Regions from separate parts of the Lysinibacillus sp. TE18511 genome, predicted to be linked through region 2. Evidence: riboswitches for the same ligand, from Rfam matches in the RefSeq annotation. Region 2 holds a riboswitch; each other region holds the start of a gene.
What was found. A riboswitch is a leader RNA that binds a small molecule or an ion and turns the genes downstream of it on or off. The one in region 2 is predicted to bind cobalamin.
Positions count from the first base shown of each region.

Region 1: it holds a riboswitch for cobalamin, as region 2 does, so the genes downstream of both, ACVWXS_RS07265 (FecCD family ABC transporter permease) here and cobT (nicotinate-nucleotide--dimethylbenzimidazole phosphoribosyltransferase) in region 2, are expected to answer to the same signal.
Region 3: it holds a riboswitch for cobalamin, as region 2 does, so the genes downstream of both, ACVWXS_RS20355 (ABC transporter substrate-binding protein) here and cobT (nicotinate-nucleotide--dimethylbenzimidazole phosphoribosyltransferase) in region 2, are expected to answer to the same signal.
Region 4: it holds a riboswitch for cobalamin, as region 2 does, so the genes downstream of both, ACVWXS_RS15185 (ribonucleotide reductase N-terminal alpha domain-containing protein) here and cobT (nicotinate-nucleotide--dimethylbenzimidazole phosphoribosyltransferase) in region 2, are expected to answer to the same signal.

Region 1 is NZ_JBSSFD010000007.1:18,196-22,610, forward strand. It holds gene ACVWXS_RS07260 (adenosylcobinamide amidohydrolase) at 1-1,427, opposite strand, end outside; gene ACVWXS_RS07265 (FecCD family ABC transporter permease) at 1,424-2,425, opposite strand; cobalamin riboswitch at 2,637-2,819, opposite strand; gene ACVWXS_RS07270 (acyl-CoA dehydrogenase family protein) at 2,966-4,415, opposite strand, start outside.
Region 2 is NZ_JBSSFD010000001.1:216,514-220,928, forward strand. It holds gene ACVWXS_RS01045 (rhodanese-like domain-containing protein) at 1-127, shown strand, start outside; gene ACVWXS_RS01050 (hypothetical protein) at 355-507, opposite strand; gene ACVWXS_RS01055 (YheC/YheD family protein) at 809-1,573, shown strand; gene ACVWXS_RS01060 (hypothetical protein) at 1,752-1,967, shown strand; cobalamin riboswitch at 1,977-2,152, shown strand; gene cobT (nicotinate-nucleotide--dimethylbenzimidazole phosphoribosyltransferase) at 2,267-3,322, shown strand; gene ACVWXS_RS01070 (trimeric intracellular cation channel family protein) at 3,678-4,283, opposite strand.
Region 3 is NZ_JBSSFD010000037.1:12,599-17,013, reverse strand. It holds gene ACVWXS_RS20365 (S9 family peptidase) at 1-674, opposite strand, end outside; gene ACVWXS_RS20360 (precorrin-3B methylase) at 1,055-1,717, opposite strand; gene ACVWXS_RS20355 (ABC transporter substrate-binding protein) at 1,771-2,766, opposite strand; cobalamin riboswitch at 3,138-3,322, opposite strand; gene ACVWXS_RS20350 (GTP-binding protein) at 3,648-4,415, shown strand, end outside.
Region 4 is NZ_JBSSFD010000020.1:50,240-54,654, reverse strand. It holds gene ACVWXS_RS15200 (hypothetical protein) at 1-391, shown strand, start outside; gene ACVWXS_RS15195 (ECF transporter S component) at 315-812, shown strand; gene ACVWXS_RS15190 (hypothetical protein) at 809-1,492, shown strand; cobalamin riboswitch at 1,603-1,790, shown strand; partial or broken gene ACVWXS_RS15185 (ribonucleotide reductase N-terminal alpha domain-containing protein) at 1,954-3,255, shown strand; gene ACVWXS_RS15180 (GIY-YIG nuclease family protein) at 3,397-4,125, shown strand; partial or broken gene ACVWXS_RS15175 (ribonucleoside-diphosphate reductase subunit alpha) at 4,348-4,415, shown strand, end outside.

The sequences.
Region 1 (4,415 bases), on a different contig from region 2:
ACCGTTGTTTCAAAAACACCTTTACCAATTAACTTGCCTACAGCTGTAATTGGACCACCATACTGCATCTCTTCCCCTTTTTGTGTCGCTGCAATTAATAAACTATCGGTAGCAGTACCTGTTGCAATCGTACCACTAAGCTCATCACGAATACCTTCTGACTGCAATGCCTTTGTTTTCGCCTCATTAGCTGTCATCATTGCTTGGAAAAATGCTTCTTCTGATAAACAACCATTTATGATGACCCATGTATTTATAGTACCAATATATGGTTCATCTTGTCTTTCATGAGCACGTGACACATCAACGGCATTGCCGACTCCAGCTGTAACAGCAACAAATATGCTACCAAAGGAAGCTTTAAATTCATTTATAGCTACAAGATTTGTCGGAACAGCTGTTAACATAACGACTGTACCGGTAGGTGAAAAATGCTCCTTTTGTAAAAATTCAGCGACCTCTTTCTTTACATCACTAATGACATAATCTATTGGTACAGAGCGATTTAATAAGCAATCATACCAACCAATACCTGGATTATGTACAGCTGAGGAAACCGTTTTTAACGGCAACTCTGATTGAAGCTGAATGTAATGCTCCGTAACAGTAAAATTTTCGTTTTTGATGACAGCACGTTGCTGATGTTCGACTGAGGCTGGCATCATTGTAATTTGAGGCTTTGGAATTTCAGGATGTGCATAAGTTGCTACTCGCGCATGATAGACGTCTTCAATTTGCGAAGCAATTAATACTTCATGTGGCGCTCCAAATGCTCGCATCCTTCCGCCTTCCATTAGTAATAATTCATCACAATAAAGGGAAGCTAAATTCATATCATGTAGTACCATAATAACGGTTAAACCGCATTCAATTGCTTCCTTTCGTACCATATCTAAAATTTGACGTTGATGGGCAATATCTAGATGGTTCGTTGGCTCATCTAGCAGTAATATTTCCGCCGTTTGGGCAAGAGCCTGGGCTACAAAAACTCTTTGTTGTTCCCCGCCTGACAAAAATTCCATCGATGTCTGTTCATAACGTTTCACACCTGTTTGCAGCATTGCATGTTGGATTGCTTGTTCATCTCGTTCAGTCCAACTTGAAAAGAAGCCTGTTTGATGGGGATAACGTCCAAGTGATACCGCCTCACGTACACTGTTTGAAAAGGCATTCGCATGTAATTGTGGTAGCACTGCCATTTTTTTTGCCAACGCACGTGCATTATAAGCGCTAATATTTTTACCGTCTACTACTATAGTGCCTGCAGTTGCTGGCAGTATGCCACTCATTACTTTTAATAGTGTGGATTTCCCACTACCATTCGGTCCTAAAATCCCTAGTACTTTTCCTTTTTCAACGGAAAAACTTATATCCTGAACGATCGGCACATCTTCATAGCCACCAGAAAGATGTTCAACAACAATCATGCCCGTCCCCCCTTGCTTCTACGTTGCTTATAAAAAATATAAGAAAAAACGGGCGCCCCAATAAATGCAGTAATTACGCCAATTGGTAGCTCTCTTGGCATAATAATTGTTCGTGCTATTAAATCACAAATAATGAGCAAAGTTGCCCCATTTAAAAATGATAATGGCAATAAATGACGATGATCTGAACCCCAAAGCATCCGCGTCATATGGGGTACAACTAAGCCAACAAAACCAATCGTACCAGAAACTGCTACAGCTGCTCCTGTCAACATTGACCCGCCTACCAAAATTATATATTTACTACGCTTAACATGAACACCTAAATGTTTCGCGCGTTCCTCTCCATATAACAAAACATTTAACTCGCGTCTTTGTGTCCAAAGCATAATTGAGCCAATGATCACAAACGGAATAATCATTTGAACAAAAGGCCAACCTCGCATCGATACTGAGCCGAGCAACCATCCCATAACTTGTCGTAGCTCCTCACCAGATAATGCAATCATTAAGGAAATTAAGGAACCTAAAAATGAACTAAAGATGATCCCTGTTAAAATAAGAGTCTCCATTTTTAGTGAGCGGTCTACTATTCTAGCAAAGCCCATGACAGCTACCATCGTAAATATTGCACCTATCATACTGAAGATTGGTAATGCATAATGGCCTACTACCGGGATTGATATACTAAAGAAAATCGTCATCACTGCGCCAACTGATGCACCAGAGGAAACACCTAACGTATAAGGATCTGCCAAAGGATTTTTTAGTAAGCCTTGAAAAGCTGCCCCTGCAATGGCAAGAGATGCTCCGACAAGTCCCGCCAACAGGACTCTAGGTAAACGAATTTTCCATAAAATATTGGCAGCTGTCTCATCAGCCGCCTTATTCCACAATACTTCTAGTGGAATATGAACTGAGCCTATCGCTACGCCACACCAGATGCTAATAATTAGAAGCGTAATTGCTGTTACATAGGCTATAATCGTTCTACTCATTTAAAGGCTCTCCCCCTTAGTCTATCTGTGCCTATATTCAACGACTTGTTCTTCTGATTGATCGATACATTTTGGCTTGAAATCGCCTAATATTGAGAATTTATCGACATCCATCTTACAAAACAAATACCCCTCATCCAAAAAAGATGAGGGGATCAAATTTGCACAAAAATACGTATACAAAATCCACCACCCTATCCTCGTAGGCCGCAACGTGTTTTCTATAAAGGCAGGTCTCCTGGCTCGTGCTTCATTCGCTTTTTCAAGCCTTCCCGAAATTTTCAGTGGCGCAGATTGAAAAAACTCACACATACAGTGGCGGGACCGCATCGGAATAACACCGATTTCCCTTTTCACTTTACATAAGTAAAGAACCTTTATAATTTTCAGTTGATATAATTATACATGAAAAAAAAAGAGGCTGGGATAAAACTGGTCAATACCTTAAAAAGCGCAAGAAATCAATTTTAGAAACGTTGATTTCTCGCGCTTTTCTTATGTGATTTTTTTAAATTTTGCTATATCCCAGACTCTAATCTATTAGACTATATCTAAAAAATACTGAACGGTTTTCATTGGCGCACCAATTTCTCGCAATGACCATGTGCTCTCTAAATAAATATCTGCTAGCTTTTCATATTTACCGCCGAATCTATGTGCCCATTCGACTGCTACAACACTTTCATATATATGTGCCATTTTTTCTGCAACCTTTTTTGCATCGAACGTTTTCGTTGCTTCATCCAAACGACTAAATGTTTGCAAAGTCAAGTCTAGTTTTACTAATTGTTCTGCTACAATTGCTACTAATAGACTGTCAGCTAGTTTTTCTAGACGTTCCTCCATGATACGAACAAATAATTCATGCGCATGAAACTTATCTACTAAACGAATGAGCTCTAATGCTAAAATATTGGCAGTTCCTTCCCACACAGTCAGCACCTGTGCATCTCTTAATAAGCGAGGTGTAACAAAATCCTCAATATAACCATTCCCTCCGTGCAATTCAATCGCTTCACTAGCATAATGTACCGCTTGCTCTGCCGTTTCTTTTTTCATGATCGCAATATACAAGCGATTCATAATGATGTCCTGTTCATTGCCCTGTCCACTTGTTACTTTATCGTACAGCTGAATAACATCAAAAACAGTGGCAACTTCTACATGAAGCTTGGCAGCAAATTTCCCTAATGTATCCTGAATCATAGGATATTGCGTTAAAGGCTTACCGAATGCATGACGATTGGTTACATAGTGCTTCGCCTCTAGATAACCGCGACGCATAATGCCAATAGAAGCAACAGCATTGCAAATTCTTGATAAATTAAGTGCCTCCAGCATATAATAAATCCCTTTATTCGGCTCACCGACAACATAAGCTAGTGCGCCATCAAATTCCACCTCACCAGAAGGCACTGCTCGAACACCAAGTTTATCCTTTAAACGTCGAATGCGGAGGTTGTTCACAGTGCCATCCTCATTCCGCCATGGAACCGCAAATAATGTTAAGCCTTTTGAGCCTGTCTGTGCCCCCTCCATACGGGCCAATACCATCGCTACTCCACACATTCCTGCGTTAGATGCGAAATATTTCTCACCAAATAAACGATACTGGTTGCCGTCTTTTCTCGCCTCTACAACATTCGCACCAACATCAGAACCACCTTGACGCTCCGTTAAAAATGTAGCTCCCTCATATAACTCGGTATCTCCTGTTGCACAGACATGTGGTAAAAAGCGCTCCTTCACCTCATCACTTGCATAATGATCGAGTAAATAAGCCGTTGCCATTGTTAAAGTAACAGGACAGTAAAAGCCTGGCTCAGTATGGGACAGTAAATAGCCTTGAGCAAAGCTATACACATAATTGCCCTTTCTACCTAATTGCGGAATATCCTTATGCACATAGCCAACAATACCGGTATTGTATGTCTCTTCAATCGTTTTTTTATAGCCATCATTAACCCAGACCTCTGACACTTCTTCACCA
Region 2 (4,415 bases):
CATTATCGTTTGTAAGGCTGGCGCTCGTTCAGCAAATGCTTGCTCATACTTAGAAGCTCAAGGATTTAACGTGACAAACCTTGAAGGTGGCATGCTTGCATATGATGGAGAGTTAGAATTTAAATAATGACATACATTAAAGAGAAAGAGCCTATTAATTTGCTCTTTCTTTTTTCTTGTTCTTATTTTTTTTAGTGAGTTCATGATGAGGCTAAAATTTTTTTCGAAATTATTGTAGAGATTATCCTTTTTTTGCTCACGAATCTTTAGGTTATAAACTGGCAAAGTTTAAACCGGCATATCTAATACCTACGTCCATGATGCTTCGTTATTATCTCTTACACCTAATGATCCTTATATCGATAGACCACTCGCCCAAATCCCATTTAAACCAACTTCCTCTACAACTTTTGCGGAAAGACCGTTATGGGTATCCATTAAAAATTCAAGTGTGTCTGAATATATTTTTTTATTAAAAAATTTCGTTGTTTTTCTGATATCTTCCATCTTCTAACTCGACATTATCATATGACTAAAAGTAAATATTAGCAGGGCAGGTATATTAGAAACTAATGATGTTGAAATCAAAAAATGGATGTATTGAGAACAATCATAATGCTACTTTTCTAGTGTAGTAAATTTAATTATGGGACTCAAAAAGAAAAATATGAGATATCGCGTTACCAAGTCTCACCCACCTATGCAAGATAAATCTATTTACATACAATACAGTAACCTCCATAAGTGGAGAGGACTACACTATCAATACAAAAGAAATAAAAATATCTAACTAAATGAGGTGAGTTTATTGAAAAACGGACTTGGTAAATGGGAACAATGCTTACTTTTAAAACAAAATCCTTTAACAACTAACTGCATGCCAGAATCAACACTGTACAGTCTAGAAAACCTAATCTATTTATTAAATAAGTATGAGTATATTTATGTGAAACATAATACCACTGGACAAGGAAGAGCAATGTATAAAGTCTACAAAAGAAAAGATGGACACTATTGTTTTAACGGATTTACCATGCAAGGTGAAGAAATAAGTAAATGTGTAGCAGCAATTGAGGATTTCCACCAAGTTCTACATCCATATGAGAAACACGGTAGATTAAGCGGAATTTATATTATACAAGAGGGGGTCAAAAGTCTAACCCCTGATGGGAATTCAATATCTATTCGTGTTCATGTTCAAAATCTAAAGGGAAAATGGGTAATTGGTGGGATTTACGGAAGGGTGGCAACTGAGGATCATGGGATTGTCAATTCAAATCGGGGTTCTAAAGCAATATCGATTGAGGAATTATTATCAGGTTATTTGATGATGGATAATACAAAGAAAGATCAAACAATAGATTCTCTAAAAGAGGATTCAATTTTAGCAGCTGAAGTAATAGCATCCCACTTTCCTTGTAGAGAATATGGCATTGATTTTGGAATAAATCTTGAAGGAAAACCTATATTATTTGAAGTAAATACAACGCCAAGCATACGTAGTTTTGCCAAAGTTGATAGGGCGATCTGGAAGAATATTGTTGAGATTAGGAAAATGCAAAATGAAGGCTAAGTTTGAAATGTAGTTATTTTTCATGTTAGTCATCAGCATATTTTTATTCAATAGACATACATCAAAAAAATACTTTCCCTACTATTTTATAGGAAAGAAGAAACTTAATTGCATCCGTTACTTGTGAACGATTAGGAATTTACCTAGAAAAAATGGATTATGGTTGAGTAGGCGCGTTATGAATCAATTTGCTATTAGAGAAGATTCAGCATGGGCTCAAATTGCCAGCCCTCAGGAACCTGAATTCGCGTACGTTAGATTTATTTGGTTATTCGAAGTGTTAAAAGATTCCTTTGCTGGCATTCACTCTTTTGGAGCGAATGCCAGCAAAGGAATCCTTGGAACAATTTTTCATTTAATCAAATATATTGACACAAAAAACACTTTATCGTAAATTTGAAATAATTGCATAAATGCATTAGGTGCCCATTGCGGGAGAATAGGGAATAAAGTGAAATGCTTTAGCGGTCCCACCACTGTAAAAGAGAGTTTCATAGAGAATGCCACTAGCATAGTCTGGGAAGGTTCTATGAAATGTTGAAATTGAGCCAGGAGACCTGCCTAACTGCTTCGTATTATATAGACGATGGAAAAGTCTGTAGTTTATTTGTGATGAAATAAACTACAGGCTTTTTATTTTTTCTCTAAATCATTCTTCGAGTAACAAGGGCAAAAAAGAAAGGGGAAATTTTCATGCAATTATTACAACAAACGATTCAAAACATTCAAAGTGCTGACCACAAAATGATGGAGGAAGCAAGGGAACGCATAGATGCACTTTGCAAGCCTCCTAGTAGCTTAGGTAAACTTGAGACTCTTGCTGTGCAACTATCAGGAATTACAGGAGAACTATTTCCTGCGATTGATCACAAAGCCATTATTGTCTGTGCCGCAGATCATGGTGTTTGTGATGAAGGGGTGACATCAAATCCACAAAATGTAACGGTCTTTCAAACATTAAATTTTCCCAGAGGAGGGACCGGTGTTTGTGCTATCGCAAAAATCACAGATGCAAAAATTGTCACAGTAGATGTTGGCGTAAAAGAAGATATTCCGCATGATGCTGGTGTTATCCTAAAAAAAATTAAATATGGAACGGACAATATGGCAAAAGGTCCTGCTATGTCAAGGGAAGAAGCCATTCATTCTATTGAAGTAGGAATTGAAGTAGCTACGGAAGAAATAAACAAAGGGATAAATGTACTCGGGACAGGTGAAATGGGTATTGGTAATACAACGCCGAGTGCTGCAATATTATCGGTTCTTCGTGATTGTCATCCAAATGAAGTGACGGGCTTCGGTGCAGGAGTTGGGCCAGGGGGGATAGCACATAAAGTAGAGGTCATTCACAATGCTATTACATTAAATAAACCAAATCGTGATGATGCTATTGACATTCTTGCAAAAGTTGGTGGTTTAGAAATAGGTGCTATGGCTGGAGTTGTACTCGCTGCAGCTGCAAATCGCAAGCCTGTTGTGATTGATGGCTTTATTTCTACCATTGCTGCACTTATTGCATACGAACTCGAACCAAAAGTAACAGACTATATCATTCCTTCTCATGCTTCTGAAGAACCAGGTGCTAAAATTGCTGCGGAATTGCTCGGAGTTGAACCGATGCTACATATGAATATGCGATTGGGCGAAGGTTCTGGCGCAGCTTTAGCCTTTCCTATTTTGGACGCAGCATGTTCCATGATGAAAAACATGACAACATTAGAGGAAGCTATGCTGCTGTTAGAAAAGTAATTAAATATTGTGAGATTCTAAAAACAAGTTCTTATGAAAGTAGTTACTCAGCAAGTACAAAGTTTACTTAGGGTAACATACTATTTCTATTAGGATATATTGTTTCTAGGCGCTGCTACACATAAACAAAAGTTATAGTTAAAGGATTTAAAATCTGCTATTGATAAAAAATAAGAGGCTGGGACAAAAAGAAAAAATGTTAGACCGATTGCAATTGGTCTAACATTTTTTTGATTTAGGAAGGAACACTCTACTCATTGAAGCGGAAAAGTTATTATCTGCTTTCGTTATTTTTCAAAATAATCGAGTTCTGTCCCAGCCTCTTGTTGTTATACGGTGATGTAAGGAAACTTAGCTATGCCCGCTGTAACTTCCGCAACGGTAAACGCCATTTCTTCATATATGAAAGAACTCTTAGTGCTGTAATTACACCAAATAATACATATAAATAGATATCCCCTGAAATTAATTCAAGCCCGATGATAAGTCCAGCTAGTGCTGCCCACACACCATAGACTTCATCACGGAGAATTAATGGTTGTCGTCTAGCTAATAAATCTCGAACAATTCCACCGCCTGACCCTGTCAAGACAGCAGCTACAATAACCGCACTAATGGGCATGTCGAGCTTCACAGCATAGAGAGCACCCTGAATTGCAAATGCCGATAAACCAATAGCATCAGTGAAATTGCCCCAGCGATGCCAATGTTGGATGAGTCGATGTGGAAATAAGAAAAAAATTGTAATGGCTGCAATGGCAATTTGGAACATCATATCCTGTCCCCACAGTGTTGTTACAGGCAAACCTATGAGCAAATTTCGTATAGCTCCTCCGCCAAAAGCGGTTACAATCCCGAGTATATATACACCGAATAAATCGTATTCTTCCTCCATTGCAATGATTGCCCCGGAAATAGCGAAGGCAATTGTTCCAATAATACTAAAAACCTCCCAAGCCAAACCTTTCACTCCCTATATGAATAAATCTTTTCGATTAGTTGCAAACCCTTTTTGTAGCGTAGAAGTTTTTGCTAAGAAAAGTATCAACTTATACTTTGGAATTATCAGATATTAAATATCCTATTTTAGTAG
Region 3 (4,415 bases), on a different contig from region 2:
TCACTCATGAATGAAAAATCTAGATCCTCTGTTAAGTCTGCACTGTAAGAAAGATATTTTCCATTTGGAGACCATGTACCAAGCTGGAAATGATCTTTTCCTTCCGTCATCAGCTCTAATTCCCCAGATTCAAGATTGACGATTGCAATTTGAGTAAATTGCTCCATATCCAGAAATCCAGCTGCATCTGACTTATGTTTCATCTTTTCGATTTCAAGTGGTTTTAGTTCTTTGTCTTCTTTCTTATCAGGTTCAGCTTTATCATCAATGCTTTCATTTTTACCAAGCTTTACAGAGAAGGCTAATTTCTTGCCACACGGCGACCAAATAGGTGATGTCGCACCGTTTTTACAATGAGTAATTTGCTTCGCCTCTCCGCCCGTTTTAGAAAGCACAAAAATTTGTGGCTTGCCATTTCTCGTTGACACAAACGCGATTTTACTGCCATCTGGAGACCAAATAGGTGAATTTGTTTTATCTTCACCAAATGTCCATTGTTGAGGAATTTTTTCATCCAAGTTTATGTAATATAAATTAGACACATAGTCTTTTTTCTTGTCGTTGATATGAGTCTCCACATATACAACCTCTGTTCCATCAGGTGATACTTGTGGATCTGCCACTGATTTTAATTGATATAGATCTTCCGGTTTAATCCCTTGTTTGGATGTCATATTTTCCCGCCCCTTTTTGTTAATTGCATTACATAGTACAATATTTCGACGCCCTAAGTATTATTCCTGCTTATAAACAGAAAATTTTTAAATTTGGCCGCGTTATTACTTATATGAGATGTTTAAAAACATACACTGAAAAAAAAGTAGCTGCTTCGCAATAATTACAAAGAGCTACAGATATAATTTATTTCAAAATAAGAAATTTTTACCTAAACGGTCTCCTATTACTAAGACGTGAGAAATAGCTTCACGAGGAGATTAACATATTGGTGCTGGATTATTGTCAAAAATACCATGAAAGTTGGCTCGAATATTCCAATAGAAGTAACAAAAGGATGGTCCAAAACTCAAAAAAGTGTGTTTTAACATCACTTTTTTTACATTTTCCAATAATCAGCAGAATTTGTTCTACGATAAAATTTATAAAAAGGTTCATTCGGACGAGCATGCTCATTATAGAGTCGAATGATTTCATGAAGAAAACTTTCAATACGGTCAACTGCCACCCTTTTAGCAAATAGCGTCCCAGCTTGTGCTTTTGCCCCCATTGGCACCGCCCCTAAATAGACATCAAAGCTATCTTTTTGATAAACAAGGCCAATATCATCATATACTGGATTGTAGCAGGCAGAGGCACAGCCATTTACGTTTAAACGTAATCTTGTAGGGACCGCTATTCCTTCTAATGAATGATATAGCTGTTGAGTAATCGGTGCTGCCTCCATCTTATCACCATCACAGAAATCACAGGCCTTCATCGCAACAATTGGTCCTTTCTTTGTTGTTACATACAGACCAGCGTCTTGTAGCTCCTTAGTTGTATCTGCTACATCTACTGTCGGAATAGATACTAATATACTGTAAGAGGCGGAGTATTTGATTGCACCAGTTTCCCCTACAACCTTTGCAATTGTTTGAAATTGTGCAGGGGTATAATGCTTATTAATAATACCTGGGCTAACTGCAAGACATGTAAACTCTCCATTATGATTTAGCTTTTCAAATGTTTTGTCCGGTATATTTTTACAAAATGCATTCATTTATAACTCTCCTTATAAAAAAGAACTAGCAAGTCGCTAGCTCCTTATTTTGTCTAAAAGTTTTCAGGATAGAAGCCTTTTGCTAAAATTTGAATAGCTTCTGCAGCACGAACCCCTTCAGATGCAGCAGAAAGTGGTAAGATCACAAAGCGTTCATTTTTAACGGCTTCTATTTCTTTTAAGGCAGGATCATTTTTTAAGAAATTAATTTTTTGTTCCGCCGTTGTTTCTCCATAATCAACAACAACAACGACTTCTGGATTACGCTCTATTGCATCTTCTTTTGATACCGTAGTCCATCCTGATTCCACATCGCCAAAAATATTTTTACCACCAGCAATCGTCACAAGCTCATTCATAAAGTTTTGTCCAGCAGTAAGGACATCTTTATCACCACTATCAAACACTAATACACGCAGTTCTTCCCCATTTTGTGGTAATTTTGTACGTACAGCCTCTACATCTTTGGTCATTTGTGCAATTAAAGCATCTCCACGATCTTCAACACGGAATATTTTTGCGATATTTCGGATATCTGTGAAAATATCTTCTAAAGTTGGTTTCGTCATACTTGAGGCTGTATGTAAATAAGTGTGAATCCCTAATGCCTCAAGCTCTTCCTGTGTACCAACACCTTTCTCTCCAAAGGCGCTTTTCCAACCTCCGTATAAAAAGTCTGCTTCTGCATCAATAACCTGTTCCTTTGAAGGATACTGTTTAGCTAACACAGGCACTTTATCGTAGGCAGCTTGTAAGGGCTCGTAAATATTGTCATCTAAATAGGCGGTACCTACCATTGAATCTTCTAAGCCTAACGCTAACATAATTTCTGTTACATGTTGATTTAAGCTAATCGCTTTTTTTGGTGCTTCCTTATATACTTGTGTTGTTCCATTATTTTCAATCGTTATCTCTGTCTTTTCAGCTTGTGAAGGCTCTACCTTCTCCCCTTGTGCAGCCGATTCTGGTTTGTCCTTTGCATTACACGCGCTAAGTATAGCGATCAATGCTATCGCAAAGACAAGCCACAATCTTTTCCATTTCTTCATGTCCTCGTCTCCTTTGATGTTAAATATATAGAAAGAAATCGCTTGACTTCCTCGCTACTGAATGATCAATTATACCTCGGCATAATTGCGTCCGGATTCGGCTTTGTGCTTAGGCCTGCACGAGGGCCAACACGATGTCGGTCATTTCGGTAATGCCACAGGACGTGGCGTTTTTACCGATGCAGGTCAGTTAGCCGTTATCGCATGGATGTGATGGTTTTAGGCTAACATCCCCTAAGAACTCCTTACCGAATCCACATTCGCTGAACATAAGGTAAAAAGGGCATAAAAAAAACCCCTTGTTTCCAAGAGGTTCGCATAGTGAAAGATGGGTTTTACAACCTATTCACTAGCCCCATCCTCGTGGTTTAAGCAAAGATTACATATTGGCAGGTATCCTGGCTTAGGTTCATCATCTATACCCCTTCCCATAGCATGGCTACAGTGGCATCTTGTATAGACTCCCCATTTACAGTTGCGGGACAGCATCGGATTCGCACCGATTTCCCTTTTAAGCAAATGACAAATCATTTGCACCAACACATCTATTATTTTGTTATGAATGTTATTGCTAGACTAGCAGAAGAAATTTATGTTCGCAATCTCTCGAAAAAATCAAAAAATAATTGTTATGAATATAGTAGCACTATTTCGACATAAACACTAACTATTTTACATGAAATATTTTTATCCCACATAACTAGCAGTTAGCCAAGAAGTTTAGCGGGAGATTAACAGCCCGGAAATGCCCGATTGCTTTGGGGCAACAGGGTGTTTCTCTATCCAGTTGAGGTGACGAAACCCCCACTGATTAGTAGTCTTTACTTTATTTTATTTCTGTTACAATGATAATGGACGAAAAATAGAAACGAGGATTTTTTATGCATAAAACAATTGGTGTACTCGCTCACGTTGATGCAGGAAAAACAACATTTTCTGAGCAGTTACTATTCCATACAAACAGTATTCAAGCCCGTGGTCGAGTTGATCATCGAGATACATTTCTAGATAATCACGAACTAGAGCGTCAGCGAGGCATTACTATTTTTGCGGAACAAGGTCGCATGACGATTGGAAACGATACATATACGTTAATCGATACACCTGGGCACGTCGATTTTTCGCCAGAAATGGAACGTGCTATTCGTGTTATGGATTATGCCATCATTGTTATTAGTGCGGTCGAAGGAGTACAAGGTCATACTGAAACCGTGTGGCAACTTTTACGCAAGTATCATGTCCCTACCTTCTTCTTTATCAACAAAATAGATCGTGAAGGTGCAGATATCGAAGCCGTTATGACACAGCTTCAAAAAGATTGCTCTAAGGATGTACTATTAGTAGATGAACCGCTCCGTACTGAATATGTTTCCAATCACATGATGGAGTGGCTTGCTGAGCGTGATGAGCAGCTTCTCGATGCTTTTCTTAACGAGACGTTGGATAGCGTTAACTGCCTTACTCATATACAAGCGATGATTAAACAGGAAAAGGCCTTTTTATGTTTTTCTGGCTCTGCTTTAAAAGATACTGGGATAAAAGAATTCATTTCACAGCTCCCTCTACTTACTGAGACACATTTTAACAACAATGTAACGTTCCAAGGAGAGGTGTTTAAAATTCGTCACGATGGACATCAACGCTTAACT
Region 4 (4,415 bases), on a different contig from region 2:
TTCGTTAGCACTACGCTTTCGCGCAAAAAACATCTGTAGGCCCGAGACCCTGGAGCGCAGCGGATGTTTTCTGTGCGAAAGCGAAGCGTCAGCGGCAAATGTTTATCTGTGCGAAAGCGAAGCGTCAGCGGCAAATGTTTATCTGTGCGAAAGCGAAGCGTCAGCGGCAAATGTTTTATCTGCGCGAAAGCGAAGCGTCAGCGGCAAATGTTTTATCTGCGCGAAAGCGAAGCGTCAGCAACAAAGCGCCCAGCCGGAACGGAAATCAACCTCACGCTATGATGAACAAAGTATAAAAGAAAAGAGGGAAGGGAATGGATCGACAAAGATTAATGAAATTGACACTCGTTGCCATGGTAGCGGCAATTTGTGCAGTTGGGGCAGTTATTAAAATTCCAACACCATTTATTACAACTGCTGCGCTGGACGCTGCTCCTGCATTTTTGAGCGTTGTATTTTTATCTCCGGTATTGGCTGGGGTTGCAGGGGCAATTGGGCATTTTATTACGGCCTTAACTTCTGGCTTCCTACTTGGACCACTCCATATTATTATCGCAGTAGAGATGTTTATCGTTGTATGGATCTTCGGAGTGATGCATAAAAAAGGAATGCATTTCTGGAAATGGCCTGTGGCACTGATTTTAAATGGCGTTGTGGCACCATTACCGTTTTACTTTATCATTAGTCCGGCATTTTATTGGGCATCTCTTACTAGTCTTCCGTTGGCAACACTAATTAATTTAGTCATCGTTGCAGTTGTAATGCCAATTTTATCTAAAGTATTTGTGCGTAAGGCAGGGCGATTACATTGAGAAATGCCATAAAAGTAGGTGAGCTGATTGCTACAACAGATAATGCCGCAGCCATTGGTGAAAAGACACAAGATGTTGTGTCTGCCTCAGATCAACTCACGGCATACTTGACAGCACGTGTTACTTTTTTAGAGCAGCTTGCCGCAAATGCTTTACCTACACATGTCCTACTCGCTAATTTTTCAGGGGATGCGGCATGGTCTCGTTATGTGGCGGGTATTCAACAAGTTTTTGATGAAGCTGGTCTTATTTGTCCACAAATAGACGGTAGCACTGAGTCCAATATGCCGACTGTACAATCTGGTTTGTCCATAACGATGCTTGGTGAACAGCAGCAACGCACACCATATAAGCATGAACAGCTAATTTGGTATACATATGGACTGCCGCTTGTTGGCAATGAAGTCCTTGCACAGCCTGAGGATGTTGCCCAGCTACAGCCTATTTTTCAGGCATGGAAAGAGGAAATTGTACAGCAAGTTTGGCCAGTTGGATCAAAAGGTTTGCAAGCAGAATTTACCCGTCTTTTTGGTAATCAACAGGTCAAAAGTTCGTTAAATGTTGAGAAAACGGCTGGTCCATGTGCAGTCATTTTACTCGGAATACATCCAGAAAAAGAGCAGCTGGCACAAAAAATCTTTCTTAGAAATTTTGAGAAACTACGTAAAACTGCATTGTAATTGGGCTTGCTTCGAGAAAAAGTAGTGCGTAAAAAAAATCAAGGGGCAAAACACCTATTGCAACAATAAACACAATATGTTAGATTTGTTTAGGAGTTAAAACACAATATATAGTATTTTGGACGAGCGGTACCAATGTGGTTTAAAAGGGAATTCGGAAAAAGAGTCATCTTATGCCGAAGCTGTCCCCGCAACTGTAAGTGCTGACAAATGATGAAGAGGCCACTGTTAACAATGGGAAGGTGATCATTTGGAGGAAGCATGAGCCAGGAGACCTGCCGATTTGTTCAAGACAGCGACACATTCTTCGGGGATTGAGAAGTGGAGGCGAGAGATTTGTTCACTTCTGTGTGTGCATGTCCTTCATTTCCATTTCCGATTTTACAGCGATCACGCAACCGATAGAGGATGCGTGATCGCTTTTTGTGTTGTCTGGAGAAAGAAAGGGAGAGTATGTGTATATGACAATTCAAATCGAACAGCAAATTGCTAAGCTAAAGAAAAGTTACACGGAGGATGAACTTGAAAGTTTTGTAAGGTTATCGGATCGATGGCTACGAAAAAATGACGATGCCACATTTGAGGCATGGGCGGATGCGATGATTTTACAAACGCTTAGCCTAATTGATGAAGAGGAGCCATATTGGACATTTGTTGCAGCGCAAATTTATTTAGAAAAATTATATGACCAGTTTGCAATGCGTCGCGGTGTTTCAGTAAAAGATGTTTATCAGGTGTTCCCAGCACAATTAGCACGCTATACAGAGGCTGGTTTGTATCATGAAAGTTTAACAACAAAATATAGTAAGCAGGAGCTTCAGGAACTTGCTACATATTTAGAACAAAGTCGAGATGAGTTATTTACATATATTGGCTTAAAAACATTGATGGACCGTTATGTTGTACGTGATTATACGAAAACACCTGTAGAGTTACCACAGGAACGTTGGATGGTCATTGCGATGACATTGATGCAGGATGAAACAGAAAATCGTTTACAAAAGGTGCGAGAGTCTTATTGGGCGATGAGTAATTTATATATGACTGTAGCCACTCCGACATTATCGAATGCAGGTAAAACGCATGGCCAGTTATCTAGCTGCTTTATCGATACAGTCGATGATAGTTTACAAAGTATTTATGACACGAATACAGATGTCGCAACATTATCGAAGTACGGCGGTGGTATTGGCGTTTATATGGGCAAAATTCGTAGCCGAGGCTCATCTATTAAAGGTTTTAAAGGTGCATCAAGTGGCGTATTACCTTGGATTAAACAGCTTAATAATACGGCAGTTTCAGTCGATCAGCTTGGTCAACGCCAAGGAGCTATTGCGGTCTATTTAGATGTTTGGCATAAGGACGTCTTTACGTTTTTAGATTTACGTTTAAACAATGGGGATGAGCGTTTGCGTGCCCATGATATTTTCACAGGATTATGCTTACCGGATTTATTTATGGAGACAGTTGAGGCACGTGGGGAATGGCATTTATTTGACCCACATGAAGTGCGAGAGGTCATGGGCTTCTCATTAGAAGATTTCTATGATGAGAAAAAAGGTGACGGCTCCTTCCGTACAAAATATGCAGAATGTATTGCCAATCCTTTATTAAGCCGTGAAGTCGTACCAGCGATCGATATTATGAAACGTATTATGCGCTCACAGCTTGAAACGGGCGTGCCGTTTATGTTTTATCGTGATGAAGTAAATCGTATGAATCCGAATAAGCATGAAGGGATGGTTTACTCAAGTAATTTGTGTTAATAGTAGCACCTTCAATCAGAAATGGTTGTCGAAAACTCCGTTAAACGGGGAAAGTCACAATGTGATAACCCACCGTGCTAAATCTTTTGATTAAATATACTATGTTTCATATAATAGAACAAATATTCTGTTTTAGGGGTGATCGATATTTCTAAAGCATATGGGTTCATATATGTAACAATAAATAAAGTAAATGGCAAAAAGTATATTGGAAAATGTATTTATGATCGTATAAATAACTGGGAAAATTATTTAGGATCAGGAGTATATTTAAAGAGAGCCATAAAAAAATATGGTAAAGAAAATTTTGAGAGAAAAATAATTTGTAATGCGTATTCCGATGAAGAATTGAATCAATTAGAAGAGTTTTATTTAAATTATTTTGATGTTGTTAATTCTACTGAATTTTACAATATTAAACTAACTTCTATTGGTGGAGATGTTTTCACTTTTCATCCAAATAAAGAAGCAATTAGAAAACAAAGAATTGAGCAAATGACTGGAGAAGGAAATCATCAATTTGGAAAAGCTAAAACGAAGAAAATGATAGATTCAGTGAAAAAAGCCAATTCTAAACGAGTAGTAATTGATGGTGTGCAGTATGATTCAGTTACAATTGCTTCAAAAAAATTGAGTATTGGAATTAGCACAATAAATTACAGATTAAATTCGGTTAACTTTCCAACATATGAACGATTAATGCCGAAAAAAGAACATAAAATTAGTGGATATAAATGCAAAGTTGGAAATCAAGTTTTTGATTCCATTACTGAGGCAGCAAAGTTTTATGGTATTTCAACTCATGCAATGAGGTATCGCATGAACTCTCAAAATTTCCCTGACCATGTTTTTATTAATCAAAAGTAAAAGCCTAACGACTATCGAAAGCATAGCTCATTGAAAAACATGAGTGAAGAAGCGAGTAGAGTACCCCTCAAGCGAGGCCCGATATAGGGATAATTCATAAAGGGAAAAGCGGAGCATCCTACAGGTAGAGCTAAGGATGATGATATAGTCTCCTCTGTATAGTGATATACAGCAGTTCATAAGAGAACGGATTAGGTTTAGCGAACCTAGTTGAAGAAAAGGACAGAAATATTCCAAAATATGTCAGCTACTGAATTTGAGTCAATTACCCTAGAGGATGATGTCATCGT